DNA from 2 places in the Paraburkholderia steynii genome. Region 1 is predicted to be linked to the other one. Evidence: riboswitches for the same ligand, from Rfam matches in the RefSeq annotation. Region 1 holds a riboswitch; the other holds the start of a gene.
The links. Region 1 has a riboswitch for glycine ahead of BLT65_RS26870 (D-amino acid dehydrogenase). Riboswitches for the same ligand answer to the same signal wherever they lie in the genome.
Positions count from the first base shown of each region.

Region 2: it holds a riboswitch for glycine, as region 1 does, so the genes downstream of both, gcvT (glycine cleavage system aminomethyltransferase GcvT) here and BLT65_RS26870 (D-amino acid dehydrogenase) in region 1, are expected to answer to the same signal.

Region 1 covers NZ_FNDI01000016.1:142,644-148,416, forward strand. Annotated here, with positions in the region: gene BLT65_RS26860 (LysR family transcriptional regulator) at 94-1,017, shown strand; gene speB (agmatinase) at 1,029-2,006, opposite strand; glycine riboswitch at 2,304-2,394, shown strand; gene BLT65_RS26870 (D-amino acid dehydrogenase) at 2,541-3,818, shown strand; gene BLT65_RS26875 (LysR family transcriptional regulator) at 3,962-4,888, opposite strand; gene BLT65_RS26880 (DMT family transporter) at 5,019-5,773, shown strand, end outside.
Region 2 covers NZ_FNDI01000007.1:173,678-179,450, forward strand. Annotated here, with positions in the region: gene gcvP (aminomethyl-transferring glycine dehydrogenase) at 1-716, opposite strand, end outside; gene gcvH (glycine cleavage system protein GcvH) at 784-1,164, opposite strand; gene gcvT (glycine cleavage system aminomethyltransferase GcvT) at 1,268-2,386, opposite strand; glycine riboswitch at 2,475-2,614, opposite strand; glycine riboswitch at 2,666-2,779, opposite strand; gene BLT65_RS15075 (hypothetical protein) at 3,040-3,852, shown strand; gene BLT65_RS15080 (hypothetical protein) at 3,888-4,244, opposite strand; gene BLT65_RS15085 (oxidoreductase) at 4,526-5,575, opposite strand.

The sequences.
Region 1 (5,773 bases):
TGACAGCAATTCTGTGTAGCCAAATTCCCCAATAAAATGCACCATTGATGAAACACATTTCGGTAATTTCCGAAGTAACCGAGGGACCGCGCGATGCAAGTTCAGGACACAGATCTCAAGCTGTTGCGGATCTTCGAAACCATCGTCCGTTGCGGCGGCTTCGCCGCAGCGCAACCTATTCTCAACATTGGCGCATCGAGCATCAGCGAATACATGTCGCAGCTGGAGACACGCCTCGGACTACGATTGTGTGAGCGCGGACGCGCGGGTTTCCGGCTGACAGACGAAGGCGCGGAACTGCACGCCGCCGCACAGCGTCTGCTCGGCGCGGTCGATACGTTTCAGATGGAAGCAGGTACGTTGCGCAATCAGCTTTCTGGTGTATTGCGCTTCGGCATGATCGAAGCAACGTTGACCGACAAATACTCGCCGCTGCCGACAGCGATCCGGGAGTTCGGCCAGATGGCGCCCGACGTCCGTCTGCATGTGCAGATCGACACACCTGGCAGCATGGAGCAGCACGTGCTGGACGGGCGCCTGCATCTGGCCGTGGGGCCGTTTCCCGCGCAGATTCCCGGTCTCGATTACTTGCCACTTTATAGAGAGGAGCAGGGGCTCTACTGCGCATCGACCCACTCGTTGTACGAGCGGGCAGGCGGCCGTGTCCCGTTGTCGGTTATTAGCAAGCAACGGCTCGCTGCGCGTGCTTACCTCGGCAGCCAGGAACTCAAGCTACTGCACATGGCACAGGCCGCGGCCTCGGTCGACAACGTCGAAGGCCGCGCGATGCTCATCCTGTCGGGCAACTATGTGGGCTTTCTGCCGCCTCACTATGCGCAGCCGTGGGTCGACAGCGGACTACTGGCGCGCATCGATCCTGAGCACTATGTGACTCATCTGGATTTTCAGATCATCACGCGCAAAGGCGCCGAATCGGCGCGCGTCGTGCAGGCTTTTTGCAACCAGCTGCGAGCGGCGGCCAGGAAAGTCAACCGGGCCACACGCAGCAGCAAATAGCTAAAGAGAACTTAGCGGGAAAGGTTTCGTTTGACTTTGCGCTGATGCATCACGCGGCCAATCGTATTCAGCAGCAGTTGCGCCGCGAGGATCGACGTCGAGCCCGAATGATCGTAGTCAGGTGCGACTTCCACGAGGTCGATGCCAATCACGTCACCCTGCTCAGCAAGGCCAGCGAAGAGTTCGAGTCCTTCGTAGTACAGCAGGCCGCCGTGGCTCGGCGTACCCGTGCCGGGCGCGATCGACGGATCGAAGCCATCGATATCGATGGTCAGGTAATATCGCACGCCCTTCGGGATACGGTCCAGGACGCCCTGGATGCCGAGGCGTCGAAGGTCGCGCACCGAGATAATGTCCGAGCCCATCTCGCGTGCCTGGGCATAGCCCTCGCGCGCAGTAGACGACACGTTGCGGATGCCGATTTGCGTCATGCCCGATACCACGCTTTTTTCCGCCGCGCGCCGCAGCGGATTGCCGTGGCCATGGCGTACACCATGGCGCTCGTCGACGAAATCGAGATGGGCGTCGATATGGACGATGTGAAACGGCTCCTGACCTTCGAATGCATTGATGCACGGAATGTTGATCGAGTGATCGCCTCCCATCACCACCGGCAATGCGCCCGCCGCCAGGATCTTGCGCACGCCGTACTCGATGTTGGCGTGACTCTTCTCCGTGTTGGTATGCACCATGTCCGCATCACCGATATCGACAATGCGAACTTCGTTGCTGGGCAAATACACGACGTCGTCTTCGAAGTCATACGCGCCGCCGTGTCCGAATGAGAACAGCGTCGACGCATCCCGGATCGAGCGCGGACCGAACCTTGCACCCGCCCGCCACTGCGTACCGCAGTCGAAAGGAGCGCCCATCACCGCGACATCCGCATCAATTTTGTCCCAGTCAAGACACAGCGGAGACTTCGCGAACGTGCAGATTCCAACAAAGGGCAAATTAAGCCGACCGGTTTCGTAGCTGTTTTCAGACATGATATTGCACTCGTCCCAGTTGTTCGTTCAGATAGGTACGGCGCACAGGGCGCCCTCATCACCGCCGCAGCGCCGTCCGTTGTGACAGGCAGGCGGTGCATCTGGAACGGAGTCTAGGCAAACAAATTCGACGGAAAAATGCCAAAAATCAGAAACACACTTCGGGATAATCCGAAGCATTTGCGGGCACATCCAGATCGCGATAGAGCCGCTATGCACCCGAGCGGGAAGTTGACTGCCGTCTATTTGAAAAGACTTGAGTTCGCTTCTTTGAGGTAGTAGTCTTGCGCTGTTCTACAACGAAGCACGGGAGAGATCGTCCATCCGCGACGACGCCGACGGAGCAACCGCCCCGGAAACTCTCAGGCAAAAGGACCGTGCAGCGAGAACATCTGGAGAGCGGCGCATGCGCGCCCACCGAAGGGGAGCTATTACCGTAACCGGTATTAGCGAAACTCTCAGGTACATGGACAGATGGGGCATTGACGCCGGTAATCATCGGCCGGCGATGCTCAACTAACACTGGACCATGTCATGTCCCATATTGCCATCATTGGCGCCGGAATTACGGGCGTCACCACTGCTTACGCCCTCGCCCGTCGTGGTTACCGCGTCACCGTTCTCGAACGTCATCGCTACGCGGCAATGGAGACGTCATTTGCCAACGGCGGCCAACTATCGGCCAGCAACGCTGAGGTGTGGAACAGCCGCTCCACCGTGCTGAAAGGCCTGCGTTGGATGTTTAGCCGCGACGCTCCGCTCCTCATGAATCCGAGACCGAGTTGGCACAAGTACAGCTGGATCGGCGAGTTCCTGCGCCAGATTCCGAACTATCGCACCAACACGATCGAGACGGTGCGGCTAGCCATCGCTGCACGTGAGCACATGTTCTCGATCGCGGAGCGGGAGCACATCGATTTCGACCTCGAAAGACGTGGCATCTTGCATTTCTATGCGACCCGCAAGGAGTTCGACGCCGCGACAAAGGTCAATGCATTGCTACGTGAAGGCGGTCTTGAGCGGCGCCCAGTGACACCCGACGAAATCCGCGCGCTTGAGCCGGCGCTTCATGGGCAGTTTCACGGCGGCTTCTTCACCGAGTCGGATTCGACCGGCGACATTCACAAGTTCACGCGTGGGCTTGCTGAAGCCTGCGTGCGTTTGGGTGTCGAGTTCCGCTACGACACGAGCGTGCAGTCCATTTCCGAGGCCGCAGACGGTGAATTGAGGGTTGCTTTCGCGCACGAAAATCAGACTGATACGGAAAGCTTCGACCGGGTAGTGATTTGTGCGGGTGTCGGAAGTCGTGCGCTAGCCGCGTATGTGGGAGATCACGTGAACGTCTATCCGGTGAAGGGTTATTCGATCACTGTGTGCCTCGACGACGCAGAAAGCCAGCACGCCGCGCCTTGGGTCAGCCTGCTTGATGACAACGCCAAGATTGTCACCAGCCGTCTCGGTGTCGATCGCTTCCGTGTTGCTGGAACGGCTGAATTGAACGGCCTGAACCGTGACATCCGTTCGGATCGAATCCAGCCCCTCGTCAATTGGACACGCGCGCATTTCCCGGACATGTCGACGGCGCGCATTATTCCGTGGGCTGGCCTGCGCCCCATGCTGCCAGGCATGCTGCCCAAAGTGGGCGCCGGTCGCCGACGCAACATTTTCTACAACACTGGACACGGGCATTTGGGGTGGACCCTCTCAGCAGCGACTGCGGAAGCTGTTGCAGAACTCGTGGCCGGTAGTATGCCTAACTTAATGAGCGTCAAGCCCGCGAGAAAGCGAACAGGCCTGCCGGTCAACGTCTGATAAGCGTTTTCAGCCGACAGCACAGGCCCCGCGCGACGCGGGGTCTCGAGTTTTTAAGAGGTCGCCCATTCCGGCTAACCAACCCATCCCGTTCGAGTCTCCCGCACCGCGTCGCGCTCAAACATGACATGGCGCGAGACAGATCACTCATCCACGGCGTCATGCAGGTGGCTTGCGAGGTAGTCGATCAGCGCTCGCACCTTCGACGGAAGGAAGCGGTTAGGCGGATACAGCAGCCAGACGGGACCCATGTAAGAACGCGCCTCGAATTCCCAGTCGGCGAGCACCTGAACGAGGCAGCCTTGCTGTAGCGCCTCTGCAGCAGCGAAGTCGGGCAAGCCTGCAATGCCGAGATCCTGCAACGCAGCCTCAAGGCGGGCGCCCGCATGGTTGGCGATATAGCGCCCTCTGACTTCCAGCGACTGCGTCTCGGTGCCACGCCGGAAATGCCATCGATTGTCGTCAACCGTTTCCCCGAGATACAGGCATTCGTGCCGGCTGAGATCGCGTGGCGCGACGGGCGTCCCGCGCACTTTGAGATAAGCGGGCGACGCGCATAGCAGCCATTTCACGGTGCCGAGCCGCCGGGCGGCCAGGCCCAACGGCGGCGAACGGGTCAGGCGGATCACCATATCGACGTCATCACGCAGCGGATCGACTTCGCGGTCGGCGAAGATCAACTGAACGTCCACGTCCGGCAAGCTACGCAGAAATCCCGGGATCAGCGGATGGATGACGGACTTGGCGAATGCAACCGGTGCGCTGATGCTGACCTTGCCACGCGGCTCGCCAACCACTTGTCCCGCGACATCGACGGCACCCGACGCCGCGCCTACCATGTCGCGGCAATACCGGTAGACCTGCGCGCCCGAATCCGTGACCCGGACGCTGCGCGTCGACCGCTCCAGCAAGCGCGTGCCAAGCGCTTCTTCAAGGCGCTTGATCTGCCGGCTTACCGTCGACGGCGTGCTGCCCAGCTGGCGCGCGGCCTCCGAGAAGTTGCCTGCGTCGACGACGCGGGCGAAAGTCGCCATGTCCGGTAACAACGCAAAAAGCTCATTGGGATTCATTTGTCGTACACACACCCGCCGAACGCATCTGTGCATCGGCGACATAAAAGATGTTCCGCTAGACCCGATTATAGTTTTGTACGCAATACTCGACAATCTGGACTGTTCGAATAGAGATTGAAGGTCCGCCATGTCGAAACAAAAGCGCTTGCTCTGGATCTCCGACCTGATGCTGCTCGCGGTCGCGATGGTGTGGGGCACAAGCTATGGGGTCGCGAAAGGCGCGCTCGCGTTCTATCCCGTGCTGGGGCTATTGGCGCTGCGCTTTGGGCTGACGTTTGTGGTGCTGTCGCCCGCGTTGCGTTCGCTCCGGCGGGCCAAGGCGTCCGAGCTGATCGGCACGCTCGGCACGGGTGTACTACTGCTCAGCATCCTGTTGGCCGAGACATTTGGAATATCTTTGACCCGTGCTTCGAACGCAGCGTTCCTCATCAGTTTGTGTGTCGTGCTCACGCCGCTCGTCGAATGGGCGCTGCTGCATAGAAAGCCGTCGCACGTCGAGCGTATTGCCGTCGTAGTGTCGTTGGCCGGCGCCACGTTGGTGAGTGGTGGCGTGTTCATTCCGACTGCAGGCGACGCGCTGATTCTTCTGGCTGCGCTGCTCCGCGCGCTGATGATGTGCGTGACGAGGCGCGTGATGCACGACTCGACGCTCGCTCCGTTGTCCGTGACGGCGGTTCAGGCAGGCACCGTCGCGTTCGGCAGTGTCATCGCGGCGCTGGTGTGTCCGTCGCAGCCGTGGCCTGCTCTGCCGACGTTAGCTGGGCATGGCAGCTTCTGGATGAGCATCGGCTATCTGGTGGCTGCGTGTACGCTGTTCGCATTCTTCGCGCAGAACTTTGCCGTCAAGCGTAGTAGCCCAACGCGCGTGGCGTTGCTGATGGG
Region 2 (5,773 bases), on a different contig from region 1:
ACGTCGCCGTGTACGCCCGGGTATTGCAGCAGCACGCCGAACGCGTTCGACGCCGCCGCATCAGCAGCCGGTCCGACCTTCACTTCGATGCCGACGGGCTTCGCGCGCGTCTTCACGACTTCGATGGTTTGCGGCAGCACGTCGTCTGCCACATAGAAAATGTTCGACTTCGGCTTGCCGACGCGTTGCAGCAGCGTCATCGCTTCGGCGGCGGCCGTCGATTCGTCGAGCAGCGATGCGTTCGAGATCGCGAGGCCCGTCAGGTCGACGATCATCTGCTGATAGTTCAGCAGCGCTTCGAGACGGCCTTGCGAGATTTCCGGCTGATACGGCGTGTATGCCGTGTACCACGCCGGATTTTCGAGCACGTTGCGCAGGATGACGGCGGGCGTGTGCGCGTTGTAGTAGCCCTGGCCGATGTATGAGCGGAACACCTGGTTCTTGTCCGCGAGTTCGCGCAGCGCGGCGAGCGCTTCGGCTTCGCTCTTCGGCTGGGCGAAGGGGCCGAGCGGCAGCGCGTCCTGGCGGCGAATCGTCTTCGGAATCACCGCGTCCATCAACGCGGCGCGCGACGCAAAGCCGAGGGCTTCGAGCATCGACTGCTGATCGGCCGTATCCGGGCCGATATGCCGTTCGGCGAAGGCGTCATGCACTTCGAGCGCGGCGAGCGAGAGAGGAGTGCGGTTCATCAGATGATCCGGGTGTTCGAGCTTCATGGAATGTTCCTGCTGGCGCGGCGTTCTTCTATCGTGGCGAACGCCGCGCCGGTCGTGAGTAAGTGGCTTATTCGCCGATCGACTTGCCGTACGCGGCGGCGTCCATCAGACGGTCTTCCGAGGCGCCCGCAGCCGGCTTGATCTTGAACAGCCAGTTGTCGTACGGCGCGCTGTTCACGGCGTCCGGCGTATCGGCGACGTTCGGGTTGGCCTCGATGATCTCGCCCGAAACAGGGGCGTAGATATCGGACGCAGCCTTCACCGATTCGATGACGGCGACGGTATCGCCTGCCGAGACGGTCTGGCCCAGTTGCTGCACTTCGAAGAAGACGATGTCGCCGAGCGCTTCCTGCGCGTGGTCGGTGATGCCGACCGTCAGCGTGCCGTCTGCTTCGGTGCGGACCCATTCGTGCGATTCGGTGTATTTCAGATCGGCCGGGATGCTCATCGGATGCTCCTATGCGGTAATTCGGTTGATTTAAATGATGGGACGCACGCGACGATTTCGTGTCTGTCCGGTGTCTGTCTCGTGACGCTCATCGTGTGACCGATCAGCCGACGAGCACTTTGCCGTTGCGCACGAATGGCAGTTTAACCACGCTGGCGGGAAGTGCCTTGTCACGGATCTGAACGTGGACGACGTCGCCCGGCTGCACGCCCTTCGGCACGCGCGCGAAGGCGATCGATTCCTGCATGGTCGGCGAGAACGTGCCGCTCGTGATTTCGCCTTCGCCAGCGGGCGTGACGACCTTCTGGTGCGCGCGCAGCACGCCAGCGGCCTTGCCGTTGTCCTTGTGCAGGATCAGGCCGACAAACGACGCCTGCGAACCGTCCGCTTCGAGCTTCGCGCGGCCGATGAAATCGCGCGGCGCGGTCAGATCGACCGTCCATGCGAGGCCGGCGTCGAGGGGCGACACGTTGTCGTCCATGTCCTGGCCGTACAGGTTCATGCCGGCTTCGAGGCGCAGCGTGTCGCGCGCGCCGAGACCGGCGGGACGCACGCCTTGTGCCTGCAGCGCGTTCCACAGCGCTTCGACGTGATCAGCGGGGACGATGATTTCGAAGCCGTCTTCGCCCGTGTAGCCGGTGCGCGCGACGGTCAGCTCGCCAAACGGCGTCTCGGTGACGCGCGCGGCGTTGAACGGCTTGAGGGCTTCGCTGGCAGCGCGAGCGTGGGGCACGGTCGCCCACACTTTTTCGCGCGCGTTCGGACCTTGCACGGCGACGATCGCGTAGTCGCGGCGCGGCTTGATGGTCAGGCCAAAGCCTTGTTCGTCATTGAGCTTGTTGAACCACGCGACGTCTTTCTCGGCCGTGCCGGCATTCACGACGACGCGGAAATGATCTTCGCCGAAGTAATAGACGATAAGATCGTCGATCACGCCGCCTTCGGGGTTGAGCAGGCAGGAGTAAAGGGCTTTGCCCGGGGCTTGCAGCTTGCCGACGTTGTTCGCCAGCGCGCGCTCGAAGAAAGCGCGTACGCGCTCGCCCGTGAAATCGACGACGCACATATGGGATACGTCGAACATGCCGGCGTCGGTGCGCACGGCGCGATGCTCTTCGATCTGCGAGCCGTAATTGACGGGCATGTCCCACCCGCCGAAGTCGACCATGCGGGCATTGAGCGCACGGTGCGTGGCGTGGAGCGGGGTGTGTTTGAGTTCGATCATCGGGGCCTCGGGGCGTCGCTAAACAGGAAAGGCCATGCGGCGAAACCCTCGCGGCCTGATCCCATCTCGGGCCAACGAGCGATAACTGCATGCCCCCTCTGTCCTCGATACCTGAGAGATTGCGCTGCCGTCAGCGAGTGCTGTCAGCGTGGCGCGCGCCCCTTCGGTGGGCAGCCTGCGCGTGCGGCTTAATGCACGGCGCTACTGCCGCTCTCCAGAGTGCGAAAAACGGGCGCTCATTCGAATGAGGTCACTATGACCAGATGACGAGCGGGTTTTTCGACGCGGTCGGTCCTTTTGCCTGAGAGTTTGCGGGTGTGCCCCTTCGGCGGCGCTGGCTGCTGCACGTTTCAGAAAACGACAGCGGACGGCGCGCTCTCCCGACGCGTGCGGCGAATGTACGCGAGGGCCTGAGGCTTGTCAATTCGAGCCCGTGAGGCCGCGCGGCTACGGCCCTGCGGCGGCGACGGATGCGGCCCTGGCGTCAAAAAAAGCGCTCTATGTTGGCCAGCGCTCACGGGCCGGGTCGCGCGTGATCGATGGAATTGGTGCCGAATACGCTGCCTGCTTGGGCAATTGCATTGCAAAGCAGCATCGGATACTTGCACATAGGCACCATGCGGCCTTTGTTTCCCAAACTCTCCGTTCTACCCATGAGCAAAGCGCACATCTACCAGATCTACTATTCGGAGCAAACCCGAAGCAATCTGGACAAGGGCTTCATTCCCCTCGACAACGTGGGTCAACGGCCGGACTGGAGCGAATACTGGCCGATCCGCAATTTCCTGCTCAACAACGACCTGGACGACGACGCGCTTTACGGCTTTCTGTCGCCGAAGTTCGCGTTGAAGACAAATCTCGAAGCGAGCGACGTTCACGCGTTTATCGCGAGCGTGCCGGAATCGACGGATGTCGTTTCGTTTTCGCCGTTCTTCGACGCCAGCGCATTGTTTTTGAACGTGTTTCAACATGGCGCGCTCGAGCATCCGAACGCGTGGCCGACTTTTGTCGAAGTCGCCGCGCTACTGACGCCGAGCGTCGATCTCAACACGCTGGTCATGGATTCGTCGAACACGGTCTTTTGCAATTACTTCGCTGCGAAGCCACGGTTCTGGCGGCACTGGCTGCGCCACGCCGAGATTGTCTTCAACGTCGCAGAGGCCAACCGGACCCCGCTCGCGCATGCGCTCAACTCGGGCACGCGGCACAACCTTCGAGAGTCGCCGGTGAAGGTGTTCGTCACTGAGCGTCTGGTCTCGCTGCTGCTCGCGACCGACCGAAGCTGGCGGACGATGTCGTACAACCCGATTGTCTTGCCGCTCCTCTATCAAAAGGCGCTGAAGGTCCCACAGGAACTGGTGATGCTCGATGCGCTCAAGCAGTCGGCCATCGCCACGGGGCGCGCCGAGTATCTCACCGTGTATCAGCAACTGCGGGAACGTGTCATAGCGGCGGCGATGGCGTGAACCGGGGCGGCACGCCGCCGCGTCTAGCGATTGCGTTATCGGTTGATCGCCGCCGACGCCGTATCCAGTTCCTCATTTAGCGCGCGCTGTTCGTCGCCGGAAAGTCCGCCGGCGTGTTGCGCAGCCATGTCGTGCGCTTCCTGGCGGATCGTGCCCAGACGACGATGAAGGGCGCCGCCTTCGGGCGGTGGGTAGTAGCCCTGGCTGACGCGGGCGTCGATGTGGCGGCCCATGTTGTCGATGCGGCCGTCCACCTGTTCGAGGCGCTTCACGGCCGCTTCATGCGGATTCGGCGCGGGACGCGGTTGAGCCGTTTGCTGCGGCGCGACCAAGCACGCCGCCAGCGACGACACCAGCGCGCAACAGCCAAGCGCGCGAACGATACGTTGCATAGGGTTCTCCTTTGTGATGGGGCCGTCTCGCTACGGTCCGTGTGCCCTGCGAGGCGGTTCGTACGGGTAGCAACGGCCGTCGAGCGGCGCGCGATGACGCACCACCCGACCATTTTTTAACTATCGATTGGCTGCAATCGGGGCGTCAGCCAAGGTTTTGCGTTCTGCAGAACCCTTGAAGGCGCAATGAAGGGCGCGACGACGATTTGTCCGTCAGCCAAGGCTGTGCGTTTTGCAAAAGCCTTGAGGGCGCATTGACGGCCGCAGCGGCGAACCAGCCGTCAGACGCCGCGCTTGAACGGCAGCCGTACGCCTTCCTGTTCGCTACGATTCGCAAGTTCGATGATCGTCATCACATCGACGGCGTCTTGCGCGCTGACCGGGAACGCGACGCCGTCGTGAACCGATGCCGACAGCGCCCGGTAGAAATCGACATAGACGCCATCGCGAGTCGGCAATTCACGCTCGACTTCCTGCTCCCCCTCGAGCAAGCGCAACGTGCCCGCTGCGTTGCCACCCCCGAAACCGGCATCGCCGGGACGCAGCCCGGCCTTCAACTGGTCTTCCTGTGTATCGAGCCCGACCTTCGCATAGCTACCACGCGTGCCGTGGATCGTGAAACGCGGCGCGACGATTGCCGTCAGCGCGCTCGCGTGCAGCACCACTTCATGGTTCGCGTAGCCGAGCAGCAGATGCACGTAATCCGGCGCGCCCGCGTTGTCGCGATACGCCTTCACCGTTGCATAGACCGTTTCGGGCACGCCGAACAGCGTCAACGCCTGATCGATCAGATGCGGGCCGAGATCGAACAGCAGGCCGCCGCCACGCGACGCCTCTTCGCGCCAGCGTTGCCGGATGCCCGGTCGAAAGCGGTCGAAGTGCGATTCGAAATGCGTGATGCGGCCGAGTTCGCCGCTCGCGATCAGTTCGCGCACGGTTATGAAATCGCCGTCCCAGCGACGGTTGTGGAACGGCGCGAACACCAGCCCCTTGCTTTGCGCGATATCGGCGAGCGTGCGGGCATCGGCGGCGGAGAGCGTGACGGGCTTGTCGACGACGACATGCTTGCCCGCTTCGAGCGTGCGGCGCGCGAGGTCGAAGTGCGTGTCGTTCGGCGTCGCGATCACGACGCATTCGATGTCCGACAGCGCGAGCAGCGCGTCGATATCGGCGACGATCGTGGCGTTCGGATAATCGGCGCGCGCCTTGTCCGGCTGGCCCGTGGCAATCGCGGCGACGCTCGCGCGTCCGCAGTGTTCGATCACCGGCGCGTGAAATGTGGCGCCGGCAAAGCCGTAGCCCATCAAGCCAATTTTCAGCGATGAAGACATGCGTGTTCCCTGCAGAACCGGCGCGCCGCGGGGGCGGCGCACAACGCCGCAATTTTGGCATAGCTGCGCTTTGCTCCGTCGCGCATCGGGCGGCGCGCGCCGCGCGGATCTCATCAGGAAGACATAAGCCGAGGCATTGGAAAGGGCATTCGTGTTAACATCGCGGTTCTCACGCGAACGGCAAAAAGCGCATGGAAT